DNA from 2 places in the Vibrio glycogenivorans genome. Region 1 is predicted to be linked to the other one. Evidence: predicted binding sites of a transcription regulator. Region 1 holds the regulator's gene; the other holds the start of a gene.
What was found. The regulator PurR, encoded in region 1, represses purine synthesis genes. The targets are predictions, from matches to a motif close to TNANGNAAACGTTTNCNTNA.
Positions count from the first base shown of each region.

Region 1 (7,501 bases):
CGGTGCGGGAGATGGTATCACTCCATGCCCAGAGTGAGCTGCTCGAAATCGAGAACTGTGGTCATGTGTGTAACGTCGAGCGTCCTGAAGAGTTTAACGCCTACTCCATCTCATTTATTAAGCGTCACTCATTGGTGTAATTTAGCACTTCTAGCTCGATTAATGTGGTGCCGGTGCGCCGCATTGCCAGCAAGCGCCAAACTGACCCTCATTGTGCTCCTGACACTCACTGCATTGCCATCCAGCGAGCCCAGCTTGCTGTTGAGTTAAATAGCGCTCAATCAAGCGCTCAGCGGCCATTTTATCGTCGTCATTAAACAGCCAGACATGGGGAAAGGTTTCTTCGTTGAATGGCAGCTCACCCTGTAAGCCAAACAGACCATCGCCGCGCACCTCACAGTGGATCTGGTGTTGCTGGAGCATCTGCGCGACGATATGGGCTTCTGGCGGGTGTTTAGCAAAGTAAATCTTCATTGAGGTCCTTATTTTGTAGCCGTGACATTACGTCTGCGCTCAACGAAATTCATTACCCATTTCATCAGCACTGGGAATAATCCGAGCAGGGCAAATGAGACCAGTACCGAAGGTGACACAATACCCGCTAACGAGTCAATCTGCGCCAGTTGAGTACCGGCGTTAAGATACACCGCTGTGCCCGGCAACATACCAATTTGACTAAACAGGTAGAAACGACCGATAGACAAGGGGGTCAGACCCATCAGTAAGTTGATTAGGAAGAAGGGGAACACTGGGATTAGACGTAATGATAGCAAGTAGAGCGCGCCGTCTTTCTCAATGCCTTTGTTGATGGTGCCTAACTTGTCACCAAACTTGCCCTGAACCCAGTCACGCAGCAAAAAGCGGCTACTGAGAAAGGCAAGCGTTGCGCCAATACTACTAGCAAAAGATACTAGGACTAAACTGGTCCAAAAACCAAATAGCGCCGCACCGAGTAGGGTAACCACCGCAGCCCCAGGCACGGAAAAGGCGGTAATGCCGACATAAGCAAAGAAGTAAATTGCCGCCGCAGTGACAAAATTAGCGTCGATAAAGCTACGCAGCGCCGCCTGCTGCTCTTTAGCATTCTCAAGCGTCAGATACTGACCAAACTGTGTCGCTAGGGTTACAATGATGGCTATCAAAACCACACCCAATATCACTTTCGTATTAAGAAACTTTTTCATCACTCTAATCCCTGTTTTCGCTGCAATATATCGTAATTGAATGACTATAAAGACAGGATAGGATCGAAATTTCTTTCACTCCAAAAAAAAGGAGGGCGAGGAGCGAGTACGGGCTTGCGCCCTGCGGGGAGCGAGGAGTTTACCGCGTGTGGAGATTCCTCGAGCCTCGGAACGGAGTGAAACTCGAACCCCGCTCCCTGGGTTTAGGGCGAGGTTCGAGTACGGGCTAATACCCTACGTGGAGCGAGGAGTTTGTCGCGTGTGGAGACTCCTCGCACCTCGGAACGAAGTGAAACCCGTAGCGTAACGTCCCCGCCCCTGTGGTTTATATGAGCTTGATGGTAGCAGTTTCTGGTGTTGCGGCGCCTAGGCGTTCGCTGACTGGGCCTGGAGATGAGTTACCGATGGATACTTGGTAGTTGCCTTTGCGCCAGACTTTTTCACCTTTTGAGTTGATGACTTTGAGCTGCTCAGCATCAACCGTGAAGGTGACCACCTTTTTCTCGCCTTGCTTAAGTGCGATACGTTGGAAACCTTTGAGGCTGGTGTGTGGCAGGTTATCTGTCACGTTTTCTGGGCTGATGTAGAGCTGGACTACCTCTTCAATGTCGTACTCGCCGGTGTTCTCGACTTTAACTTGTACCTGCAAGCTGTCTTCTTGGCCAAGTTTGTCAGACTCTAGTGCCAACTGCTTGAAGTTAGTCTCTGAGTAGGTCAAACCAAAGCCGAATGGGAACATTGGCTCTTTAGTCATGTACTTATAAGTACGTCCCTGCATTGAGTAGTCTTCATAGTCAGGCAACTGAGCGATGTTTTTCGGGAAGGTGATCGGTAGATGGCCTGATGGCGACACATCACCAAACAGAACGTCAGCAACTGCGTTACCGCCTTGCTCACCTGGGTACCAGATTTGCAAGATAGCATCAGCGTGCTCTTCGATACCCTCAAGAGAAACAGGGCTGCCGCTCGCCACTACAAGCACGAGTGGACCTTTTTTCTTCTCGATGATTTGGTTGAGGTAGTTGATCTGGTTTTGTGGCAGTTTGAGATCTTCTTTATCACCAATGTGCGCAGAAGCAATCGCATCGACCTCTTCACCCTCAAAGTCAGCGCTCAAGCCAACGACTGCGATAGTCACGTCGGCACTAGCAGCGACATTTGGCGCCCAGTTTTTCGGGTTAAGGTTGTCATTGAACGGCAGGGCACCGCTGCGGTAGTTAAGTGACGTACCGAGTGATACCGCCTCAGAAATACCGCCCAGGATGGTGACTAGATTAGGGCTGATGCCGTAGTAGTTACCCATCAACATATCTGCAGAGTTTGCGAACGGTCCAGTGACGTAAGGGACTTTGATGTCCTTAGACAGCGGTAGGATGTTGTTGTCGTTTTTCAGCAGAACAATCGACTTTTGTGCCACCTTGCGTGCTAGCTCACGGTGCTCTTCGCTGTTAATGACTGAAGGCGGGATTTGATTGTACGGGTTAACGCTTTGGTCTGCGTCAAACATACCGAGCTTAAAGCGTGTTTTGAAAAGTTGCTCAGTACGCAGGGTAATTAGCTCTTCAGATACTAAACCTTGCTCTACCGCTTCGGTTAGGTGGTGGTAGCTGTAGCCACAGTTAAGCTCAACGCCGGCATCCAGAGCAACTGCTGATGCTTCTGCTGCGGTCTCTCGGTATTTAAGCTTTTCAAAGATACCGTGGATCGCGCCACAATCGGATACAACGTGCCCGTCAAAGCCCCATTGATCTCTTAGGATGTCTTGCAGCAAGAAGTGGCTGGCGTTGGCAGGCTTGTCAAACACAGCGTTGTAGGCAGCCATGACCGTTTCGACGTTAGCATCTTTAACCAGTGCCTCAAAAGCAGGCAGGTAGGTTTCATGCAGGTCCTGCTCAGTTGGAATCGCGTTGAAGTGGTGTCTTGACGCCTCTGGGCCTGAGTGTACCGCGTAGTGTTTTGCCGTCGCTGCTGATTTTAGGTAGTTAGGATCATCACCTTGTAAGCCCTGCACAAAGGCGACACCAATTTGCGAGGTCAAGAATGGGTCTTCACCGTAAGTTTCTTGTCCTCGTCCCCAGCGTGGGTCACGGAAGATGTTGACGTTTGGTGTCCAGAAAGTCAGCCCCGCGTACTGGCTGTGGTTACCCATGGATTGAGAGATAGAAAACTTGGCTCTTGCCTCAGTAGAAATAGCGCTGGCAACCTCTTTGGCCAGTTCGGCATCAAAGGTAGCGGCAAGACCAATAGCTTGAGGGAAGATCGTGGCTTTACCATTACGCGCCACGCCATGCAGGGCTTCATTCCACCAGTTGTAAGACGGAACCTCAAGGCGAGGAATGGCCGGTGCGTCATTGAGCAGTTGGCTGACTTTTTCTTCCAATGTCATCTGTGACACAAGGATTTCAGCACGTTTTTCGATTGGCAATGTGTGATCTTGAAACGAGAGGTCAATCTCTTGAGCAGAGACACACGCGGCTCCCATCCCAACAAGGGCAATTGATTTTTGTAACTTCTTCATTAATTGGTTCCTACGACAAGTAAGTAATGGTTAACCTTAGTGATGCTTTGGTTAACAAAATACCATTAATTCATCGAGGTATATTTGTTTTTTTTCACAATTGAATTGCTATAAATAATTATTGTGAGTTCGGTCGCGAAGTGGGAGCTGGTGGGTAAGTAGAAACTGCTCTGTTAGCATTCAAGCTAATGAAAGTTATCCATAATTTGAAGTTAGATATACCCACAGATCAAAAAAGCCAGCGAGTCGCTGGCTTGAATCTAAGTAATGAATAGCTAGTTTTCTAAAGGTTTAGCAAAGCTGGTTAGCTAGGGCATCACGTTGTTGCTGTGGGATCACTGACCAGTGCGTGCCTCTAAGTGCTCCCTCTAGAGAGTAGAGCAGTTCAAGGTTAACTGGTACGGTGTGGGTTTCCTGAATCGCGCGATAAGCGTTAACAGAGCCTGCTTGTTCGAGCTCAGAAACACTGCCGATCCCCGCTTTTTTCAGCATTCTTTCCGTTGCAAGGCGCAGATTAGGTAAATCTTTAAGACGCTGCGGCTTGGCGGTTTCTTGCTTAATTTTGTCCTTTTTCGCGGCATCGAGTGCCACGGTTGCCATCTCAAGTAGACGCTGGGGATTTTCTAGGCAATCTTCGGCGAGTTGAAAATACTTGGTAACAACAGGAAAGCCTTTCTTCTCATAAACATAAGGTTCAAGGCCCTTGGCGGTAATTTCTGCATCAAGTTGACTACATTTGCGAATGTGCAAACGATTGCGCACGATAAGTGCAAACATTGCGTCATCGACAAAAACGCCAAATCCGCCAAACATTGAACGTGACTTTACGCTGCCTAACTGCTCAAACAAGCGCATTGAGTCTTTTAAAATTGGTCTATCCATGGTTTTGTAAATCTCGGTAATGAAACAACAGCCACCTAAATTCAGGCCCGAGAATTTAGCGAAACCGACCCTACACCTACTAATAACAGCTAAATGCAGTGTCCTTTCACCATCGGCAACCCCGCTACCTTTCTTCAACTACGAGAGTTTTCACTCAAGTAATTGAAGGGTAAGGCCGGAGGCTTTGCGTCCCACCCTTTCAGATGGTTTGCCCTGTGCGTGGCATAGACAAAATCATAATAAAAAGCTGGATAGGTATCACATATCCAACAACCATAATGTGACGCCGATTCCAAAAAAGACTAGCCAACTTCTGTCAATTGCACACTAAATGCAGGAATATCTAACTTTGGTACACAAATTAACCTAAATGACTGATATCTTTAACAGTTAGACGTTCCACGATTTCAGGGTGCATCTCAAAAACTCGCTTATCATGTTCCTTGTTTTTGATTCGCTCGAGGAGGATCTCGAAGGCATTCTTACCCACGCGTCGTTTTGGTTGGTGTACGGTGGTCAGTGGCGGAGAGAAGTACTCGGCCAGCTCGATATTGTCATAACCGATCACCGACATATCTTCGGGAATACGAATACCGTTTTCTTGCAAGCGACTCATAAGGCCGAGTGCCATGGTGTCATTAAAACAGAATACCGCGGTCGGCTTTTCATCCATTGCAGCGATCTTGTCCGCAGCAAGGACGGCAGTATCACACTCAAAATTGCCCTCAAGGATCCAATCCTCAACCACATTGAGGTTCGCCTCATCCATCGCGCGACGGAAGCCGCTAATACGCTCCATACACGCCGCCTTTTCAAAGTGGCCGCTAAGGCAAGCAATCTTTTGATGGCCCTTGTCGATAAGGAATTTGGTTGCGAGGTAACCGCCTTCTTCTGAGTTATCGATGATTTTGTCAGCTTGTGAGGTCTCAGGGCCCCAGTCCATGATCACTTTTGGAATGTTAGGGTGGCTGTCGAGCATCTCGTTGAGCTCTTCAGTCAGATCAGAGCACATCACCAGGATACCATCGACACGTTTCTCAGCCAGCATGCGAATATAGTCGCGCTGTTTCTCGTAGATGCCACCCGTGTTGCACAAAATTAGCGTGTAGCCCTGACGGTAACAATAGCTCTCAACACCATCGATGACCTCAGAGAAAAATAGGTTAGTGGACTGAGTGACGAGCATGCCGATGGTGCGGGTTGAGTTACACTTCAAACTACGCGCTACCGCACTAGGAGCATAGTTAAGCTCCTTAACTGCTTGGTTTACTTTTTCTTGGGTAGCTTCAGCAACGAATCGAGTCTTATTGATAACGTGCGATACCGTTGTGGTAGAGACACCTGCAAGACGTGCGACATCTTTAATAGTGGCCATTGGTGTGTTCCTTAATTGTACTTATGGTTACCGCACAGATCTCAAGCGTTCGAACGTATCATGGTGAGGGAAATGCGGTATTCGCTAAGGGGTAAATAAAAAAACCGCTTTCACGAAAGCGGCTAAAAATATCCGAACATTTTAGACTGCTATCGTTTACGGTGCAAACTTAATCGCCAGCTGGACTAACTTTCCTCACCCAATAAATATAGGCAGTCCAGCTCGAGAAAGGCGACCAGTAACTCACTCACTGCGGCATAGAACCCAAACTCGTCACGTTTTTTGCATAAAGTACGAAATTGGGGTACCCAAGTGAGCAGATGCTGGCGGATAAACTGCTCCTGCTCGGCAAAAGCCTGCTCGAGGTGGCGCTCTTGCTCAAGTTCGTTCGAGCGAATGATAAGATTGCCAAGAAAATCGAGCTCAACACCGAGATGATCTGGGGGCTCGTTTAGGCCGTGGGAAACTTGGATGTTGTGCTCAGCGAGGATTTGCTTCATCTCAAGAGCGGGCTGACCATTGAGCATATGTTCAGGATCTAGATATACCGAGGCATAAGGTAGCGCCCCTTCTTTATCAGATTTAAGGAACAAGTCACAAAAATCTGCAGCGAGTTCCAATTTAGCGTCTTCTCGGTCTTGTAGGCGATTGAGTGTATCAATAAAGTTCGCCACGGGTTGCTTTAACTGTAGGTTCTCTCCCAAGCCACTTAGAAATGCGCGAATTTCTGGGCTTTGATACTGGGCAAGATCTTTGTCGTCCAACTCTCGACTGAACAGGCTTGAGAGCCACCAGTAGATCTCCGCTCGCTTATCATTAAACGCTTTCACTTCTTCAATCACGATCAACCCCACATCTCGTTCACTATGTTGATAAGTATAACTAATTTCTAAATAGTGGCATGGAGCAATAATGAGAGTAATAGACCAGCATTTCTAAGAGGCCTGACGTAATCGATTGTTAGTATAAATAAAAATGCCGCCCGATGAGAGGGCGGCATTTTTGCTGTTTACTGACTTACTTGTTGAAGACACCAAACTGCTTAGCAGCGTAGGCGACCCGCTCTTTGGGTTTCGGGTATTCCGCGGGGAGCTCAAGATTCTCAATATGCTGCAATCGCGGCAACAATCCACTGCCGTTGGCAATCTGTATTGCTAATCCCGGGCGAGCATTGAGCTCCAGTACCATTGGTCCTTCTTCTTTATCCAGAACCATATCAGTGCCCATATAACCAAGCCCAGTCATCTCCCAGGCACTCGCAGCAAGTTCAAGCAGACGCTCCCAGTGTGGGACTTGCAGTTGACTGAGCTCTTGACCAGTGTCTGGGTGGTGCTCAACCGGTTGGTCAAACTGTACTGCGCGGACAGCGCGCCCTGTGGCGATATCAATGCCTATCCCGACGGCGCCTTGGTGCAAGTTTGCTTTGCCATCTGAAGCGGTGGTTGAACAGCGCATCATGGCCATGACAGGGTAACCTTTGAACACGATGATCCGTACATCAGGCACACCCTCAACGCTGTAGCCATCAAAGCAGTCATCGAA
Region 1 is NZ_JBPVIS010000004.1:180,316-187,816, reverse strand. It holds gene ACSTTG_RS11575 (alpha/beta fold hydrolase) at 1-140, shown strand, start outside; gene ACSTTG_RS11570 (putative signal transducing protein) at 160-474, opposite strand; gene ACSTTG_RS11565 (TVP38/TMEM64 family protein) at 483-1,184, opposite strand; gene ACSTTG_RS11560 (glycoside hydrolase family 3 C-terminal domain-containing protein) at 1,510-3,702, opposite strand; gene ACSTTG_RS11555 (TfoX/Sxy family DNA transformation protein) at 3,994-4,584, opposite strand; cyclic di-GMP riboswitch class I at 4,696-4,807, opposite strand; gene purR (HTH-type transcriptional repressor PurR) at 4,946-5,959, opposite strand; gene torD (molecular chaperone TorD) at 6,145-6,798, opposite strand; gene ACSTTG_RS11540 (alpha-L-glutamate ligase-like protein) at 6,977-7,501, opposite strand, start outside.

Region 2 (7,501 bases), on a different contig from region 1:
GACGCTCAATCGCATCCATTAATTTACCTGTGATTGAGATATCAAAGGCAGCTTCGATCTCGCGAATACAGGTTGGGCTAGTGACGTTGATCTCAGTGAGTTTGTCACCAATCACGTCAAGGCCGACAAAAATCAGGCCCTTTTCTTTCAGCGTTGGTGCAACTGTTTGAGCAATTTTAAGGTCAGTCTCACTTAGCGGACGGGCCTCACCACGACCACCAGCCGCTAGGTTACCACGGGTTTCCCCTTTGGCTGGAATGCGCGCCAGACAGTAAGGCATCGGCTCGCCATCGACGACTAGAATACGCTTGTCACCGTTGCTGATGTCTGGAACAAAGGTCTGCGCCATTGCGTAGTTTTGGCCATGATTGGTCAGAGTCTCGATGATCACTGAGACATTAGGATCGTTTTCTTTAACGCGGAAGATCGAGGCACCACCCATACCGTCAAGTGGCTTCAAGATCACATCGCCGTGCTCTTCGCGAAACGCTTTGATCTTCTCCGCTTTACGCGTCACGATCGTGGTTGGCGTTAGCTCTGGGAACCAAGCGGTGAACAGCTTTTCGTTACAGTCACGCAGGCTTTGTGGCTTGTTGACGATCAGCGCGCCTTGATCCTCAGCGCGCTCAAGGATGTAAGTGGCATAGATGTACTCGGTGTCAAACGGAGGATCTTTACGCATCAGGACCGCATCAAGCTCAGCCAGCTCAATGGTCTGCTCAGATTTAAACTCATACCAGCCGTTAGGATCTTCTTTCAGCTCAACCACCTTGGTGTCAGCGATCGCCACGCCTTGATCAAGGTGAAGATCGTTCATTTCCATGTAGTGGATCTCATAGCCACGACGCTGCGCTTCCAGCATCATGGCAAAGCTTGAGTCTTTCTTAATATTGATGGATGAAATTGGGTCCATCACAATGCCGAGCTTGATCATTCTTATCTCCATTTAGCCAAGATCGCCAAAGCGAACTTGTAGGGCTGTAATTGCTGTTAGGGCGGCAGTTTCGGTTCTTAGTACTCGTGGCCCTAGCAGGGTTTCTTCAAAATTATAATTATGGGTCATCTCGATCTCTTCACCGGTAAGTCCCCCCTCAGGTCCAATCAATAGGCGGACTTTCTCAACTGGGGTTGGTAGGGTGTTGATCGAATACTTGGCGCGTGGGTGTAAGTTTAATTTAAGACCATCAAAGTCCTCATTACACCATGCCTCGAGCTGCATTATCGGGCGAATCTCAGGAACGCGATTTCTGCCGCACTGCTCACAGGCTGCGATGGCGATCTTCTGCCATTGAGCCAGCTTCTTCTCAAATCGCTTTTGATCTAGCTTGACGCCGCAGCGCTCAGACAGCAGTGGCGTGATGGTATTCACCCCAAGCTCAACCGATTTTTGAATGGTAAACTCCATTTTATCACCGCGTGAGATCACCTGACCAAGGTGCAGATCCAGTGGCGACTCGATATCCACTTCGTTGCGCGCAGTGACGTTGACGCTAACCAGTTTCTTGCTGATCGCAGAGATGGTGGCTGGAAACTCGGCACCACTGTTATCAAACAGCAGCACCTCTTGACCCTCTTTCATGCGCAGTACGCGGCCGATATGTCCGCTAGCATCTTCACTGAGGTTAAGCTCACCAAGGGCATGAATGGTTTGTGGGTGAAATAGTCGAGGTACGCGCATAGAGCAGAGTCCAAATTAAAAGCTTATCGAATTCTAATCATTCTAACATGGTTGCTCATGGCCTGAAAAACAAGGGCTTGTGGGGTATTCGATTAAGAAAGCTGCTTGCCAGTATGCTGCAGGGTCTCTTGGCAGCGGCCACAGCGGTAGAGTGCTTGATTACGCTGAACTTTATTGTGTCGACGAATGCTAAGAGCATGCTGACTGCAGCGGCACTGATACTCAAAGGTTTTGCCTTGAACTGAGGTAACATCAAACGAGTGAGTGGTTTTAGGCGCAAGCCCAAACACCTGTGACATGATCATTTGCCACTCTTTACCGTGCGGTCTGACGCGACCAAATAAGCGGTAGCAGAGCAGGTGTGCCAGCTCATGCGGGATCACCTCCTCGATGTAGGCCTGCGGGTTTTCAGCAAATAAAATCGGATTAAGACGGATCTCCCACAGCTGCAGGTAGGCTTTGCCCGCTGCCTTACCGCGCAGTTGGTAGCTCAGTTTTGGCGTTGGAAAGGCGTGTTTAAAATAGCGCTGTGCTTGTTCTAGACAATGTGCCAGCTGGGTACTGGCTTGCTGATGAAGGTGTTGGTCTAACAAAATAAAAGCCTCGAGTTAACTCGAGGCTAGGATACACTGATTTGATCAAGAGCCAAGCTCTGACTAGTCGTGGTGTTTCTTTTTGATCGTGGCGTGGTAGCCGTGCCAGGTGCCGTAACCGAGGATCGGCATGGTAAATAGCATACCGATACCGTAGGTCGCAAAGCCGAGCAGGATCCCACCACCGATGATCCCTGCCCAAACCACCATTGCGCCAATGTTGCTGCGCACGGCATTTACGCTAGTGAACACCGCCGTCATCATATCCACGCGCCGCTCCATCATCAGAGGGATAGAGAAGGCCGAGATACTAAACACCACCGCCGCCAATATCGCGCCAACCACTGAGCCGATAATTAGGAACGGCAAGAAGTCACTCAATGGTGCCCCCTGAACCGAGGGGTAGAGGGCATGCAGCAGCGCCGCAATACGCATCCAGAAAATCATCGCCACAGCTAAAAGAACCGCAAATGCCCACTGTGAGGATGAGTTGCGTCCAATTGCCTTCATTGAGTGCATCAGGCTAGCGCGGCGCCCTTTTTCTCGCTGCCAGCTAGCGTCGTATAAACCGAGTGCCAGAAACGGACCTATCAACATGTAAACGATAAGACTCGGTAGAATAACCAAATGGGTTCCCTGAGCTTGAACCAGCATAACGATGCCGATCGCCGCCGCCATAAAGCACAGGCCGTAAAAGGCGCTGATGATCGGCATGCGAATAAAGTCATGAAGCCCCTGTGCTAGCCAATGAAATGGCGCAGAGGTAGAGAGTTGATTACACGGTATAGTGCGCGCGTACTCTTGGTCAGACGGCTTATTTTTACTATCGAAGTCTGACGATTGGTATGTACGAGGCATGCTTCCTCCTTGATGCGTTTACCCTAACTATTCTATTTATCTAACTAGGTGCTGGGGCCAAGCATTGGCACCCAATGCAACCGATATCCTGTATACGGTGCAAGGCGGCACAAAGGACAACAAACCATCATGTCGATGCAGAGACTGCGTCACACGCAATATCACCAGTGCTAGTAGGTGTTTGTGCGCGCAGTGATATAACTATTGATGGGGATTAGGGAAAATTCAAATCTAACTCACAAAAACTTCATAGATGAAGTTTCAGGGGCGGGGAGCGAGTACGGGCGAAGCCCTACGAGTAGCGAGTAGATTGGTGGGCGTGGGAAGCCAGCTGGGTATTTTGGAGCTGAACACAGAGTGGAAGTTTAGCATAGGGGAGAGCAGTGTGATTGAGATGTGACGATTATTAAACCGCGCACTAGACTCCTCGCCCCTCGGAACGAAGTGAAACCCGCACCTCGCCCCTAAAATAAAGCCCAGCGAGGAGCTGGGCTTTTGGGAAAAAATTATTGGGCTTTATTTTATTTAATGCCAGCAAACTCACGCAGCATTGCTGCCTTGTCTGTTGCTTCCCATGGGAACTCTTCGCGGCCGAAGTGACCGTATGCTGCGGTCTTTTTGTAGATTGGCTGAAGAAGGTTCAGCATCTCTTGTAGGCCGTATGGGCGTAGGTCGAAGTTTTGGCGTACTGCTTCGATGATGATCTCGTGTGGTACTTTTTCAGTGCCGAACGTCTCAACCATGATTGAAGTAGGATCTGCTACACCGATAGCGTAAGACAGTTGGATCTCACAGCGGTCTGCCATGCCAGCGGCAACGATGTTTTTCGCTACGTAGCGTGCTGCGTATGCTGCAGAGCGGTCAACTTTTGATGGATCTTTACCAGAGAAAGCACCACCACCGTGACGCGCCGCGCCACCGTAGGTATCAACGATGATCTTACGACCGGTTAGACCACAGTCACCCATAGGACCGCCGATAACGAAACGACCGGTTGGGTTGATAAAGAAATTGGTCTCTTTGTTGATCCACTCAGAAGGTAGTACTGGCTTGATGATCTCTTCCATTACCGCTTCACGCAGGTCAGGCGTTGAGATTGAATCACAGTGTTGAGTCGATAGAACGACTGCATCGATACCAACGATCTTGCCTTGGTCGTACTGGAACGTTACCTGAGACTTTGCGTCTGGACGTAGCCAAGGTAGGGTGCCGTTCTTACGCACTTCCGCTTGCTTTTGTACTAGGCGGTGTGAGTAGGTGATCGGAGCTGGCATTAGGATGTCAGTTTCGTTGGTCGCGTAACCGAACATGATACCCTGGTCGCCCGCGCCTTGCTCTTTCGGGTCTGACTTATCAACACCTTGGTTGATGTCTGGCGACTGTTTACCTATGGTGTTTAGAACCGCACAAGAGTCTGCGTCAAAGCCCATATCAGAGTGAACATAGCCAATCTCACGCACGGTTTCACGCGTCAGCTCTTCGATATCAACCCATGCAGATGTTGTGATCTCACCACCAACCATAACCATGCCGGTTTTTACGTAAGTTTCACAAGCAACACGTGCTTTCGGATCTTGCTCAAGAATTGCGTCTAGAACGGCATCTGAAATTTGGTCTGCAATTTTATCTGGGTGACCTTCTGAAACTGACTCAGAAGTGAATAGGTGCTTAGCCATGAGAGCTCCACTTTTTAGCGATCGATTATAGCCGTACCTCACTGCCCAAGTTGGCATCGCGGCTATCAAGGAAATTCATTTTGTAGGTGTTTCTACATCTAGACGTCTATTCTAGTTTTCAACATCTGAATTACAAGTGATTTTTGACATTAATTCCAGTTAATCGTTTGCGTAAATTGCTACAAAAAGTAGGGGTATTAACTGGAGCTGGACTCAAATTAGGTAAGTAAACGTTTGCAGAGTCAGGTGCCCTCTGCGACAATACCCCGCGCTGCAATGCAGCTTGGTAAACTCTTTCTCTTTTGCACATGCACTCAGGAGCAGTAATGTCGTCTCGTAAACATCTAGCTAATGCAATCCGTGCCCTAAGCATGGATGGTGTTCAACAAGCAAACTCTGGCCACCCAGGCGCGCCTATGGGTATGGCTGATATCGCTGAAGTTCTTTGGCGTTCTCACCTAAACCACAACCCAGCGAACCCAGAGTGGGCAAACCGCGACCGCTTTATTCTTTCAAATGGTCACGGCTCAATGCTGATCTACTCTCTACTGCACCTCAGCGGCTACGAGCTATCGATTGACGATCTGAAAAACTTCCGTCAACTGCACTCAAAAACTCCGGGTCACCCAGAGTATGGCTATGCACCTGGCGTTGAAACGACAACCGGTCCTCTGGGCCAAGGCATCACCAATGGTGTGGGCATGGCGATCGCTGAAAAAGCGCTGGCGGCTCAGTTCAACAAAGAAGGCCACGATATCGTTGACCACTTCACTTATGTCTTCATGGGTGATGGCTGTCTGATGGAAGGCATCTCGCACGAAGCATGCTCACTGGCGGGTACGCTGGGTCTTGGTAAGCTGATTGCGTTCTGGGATGACAACGGTATCTCTATCGATGGTGAAGTTGAAGGCTGGTTCTCTGACGACACGCCTAAGCGTTTTGAGTCTTACGGCTGGCACGTAATCCCAGCGGTTGATGGTCACGATCCTGAAGCGATCAATGCCGCTATCGAAGCGGCGAAGGCAGACCCTCGTCCAACTATTATCTGTACCAAGACCATCATTGGTTTCGGTTCGCCTAACAAGTCTGGCTCACACGACTGTCACGGTGCGCCACTAGGCCACGAAGAAATTGCCGCGGCACGTGAATTCCTAGGTTGGGAACACGGTCCGTTTGAGATCCCATCAGACGTTTACGCGCAGTGGGATGCAAAAGAAGCCGGTCTTGCTAAGCAAACTGCTTGGGAAGAGAAGCTAGCAGCGTATGAAGCGGCTTACCCAGAGCTAGCGGCTGAGTTCAAGCGTCGTGTTAATGGCGAGCTACCAGCTGAGTGGGAAGAGAAAGCGAACCAAATCATCGCTGATCTACAAGCAAACCCAGCCAACATCGCTTCACGCAAAGCTTCACAGAACGCGCTTGAGGCATTTGGTCAAATGCTGCCAGAGTTTATGGGCGGTTCAGCTGACCTAGCGCCTTCAAACCTGACCATGTGGTCTGGCTCTAAGTCGCTAGAAGCGGACGACTTTGCGGGTAACTACATCCACTACGGTGTGCGTGAGTTCGGCATGACAGCGATCATGAACGGTATCGCTCTGCACGGTGGTTTTGTCCCTTACGGTGCAACCTTCCTGATGTTTATGGAATACGCGCGTAACGCAATGCGTATGGCGGCACTGATGAAAGTGCAAAACATCCAGGTGTACACGCACGACTCTATCGGTCTAGGCGAAGATGGCCCAACTCACCAACCGGTTGAGCAGATGGCTTCACTACGCATGACGCCAAACATGAGCACATGGCGCCCATGTGACCAAGTTGAGTCAGCGGTTGCTTGGAAACTGGCGATTGAGCGCAAAGATGGCCCAACATCGCTAATCTTCTCGCGTCAAAACCTAGCGCAGCAAGAGCGCAGCGCTGAGCAAGTCGCTAACATTGCTAAGGGTGCTTACATCCTGAAAGACTGTGCAGATAAGCCTGAGCTTATCCTAATCGCAACAGGCTCTGAGGTTGAGCTAGCGGTTGAAGCGGCAGCACAACTTACTGCGGAAGGCAAGCAAGTTCGCGTAGTATCAATGCCATCAACGGATGCATTCGATAAGCAAGATGCGGCATACCGCGAAGAAGTTCTGCCATCAGATGTGACTGCTCGCGTCGCAGTAGAAGCGGGTATTGCGGACTTCTGGTACAAGTACGTTGGCTTTGACGGCCGTATCATCGGTATGACGACCTTCGGTGAGTCTGCACCAGCCGGTGAGCTATTTAAGATGTTCGGCTTCACCACAGAGAATGTGGTTGCAACAGCAAAGGAACTATTGGCATAAGCCGCGGATTAGCTTAATCTCGCTCTCGCGCTAATACAGCCTATAATATTGAAAAGGCCAGAGTCGCAATCGTGACTCTGGCTTTTTTTATATACCCAAGTCAGCGCCTTGGCTGCAACCTAAGCAAATCTTGCTGAAACTGCACCTTGAGGCTTATTGGGTATACGCTGCATAACATCGGCCATAAAAAAAGAGCCAAGCAGTTAAATAAGAAAGTAAATAAAGCCAAGAGAGTAAATACAAGGATGAAGCTATCAATAGCGGGTTTGTGGCAGGTCTCGCCACTGACCGATCTAACCATACCTCAGGACGACATCTGTTTTCCTGCCAAGCTAAGTCAGGTGTTGCCCAGCACCCTCACTGAAGAGGTGATCA
Region 2 is NZ_JBPVIS010000011.1:44,860-52,360, forward strand. It holds gene gshB (glutathione synthase) at 1-934, opposite strand, end outside; gene rsmE (16S rRNA (uracil(1498)-N(3))-methyltransferase) at 947-1,678, opposite strand; gene ACSTTG_RS19100 (SprT family zinc-dependent metalloprotease) at 1,771-2,271, opposite strand; gene ACSTTG_RS19105 (DUF2189 domain-containing protein) at 2,335-3,129, opposite strand; gene metK (methionine adenosyltransferase) at 3,651-4,805, opposite strand; gene tkt (transketolase) at 5,132-7,126, shown strand; gene ACSTTG_RS19120 (glycosyl hydrolase 2 galactose-binding domain-containing protein) at 7,372-7,501, shown strand, end outside.
Region 2: a site for PurR is predicted at 4,961-4,980, ahead of metK (methionine adenosyltransferase). Genes of this name have one in related genera too.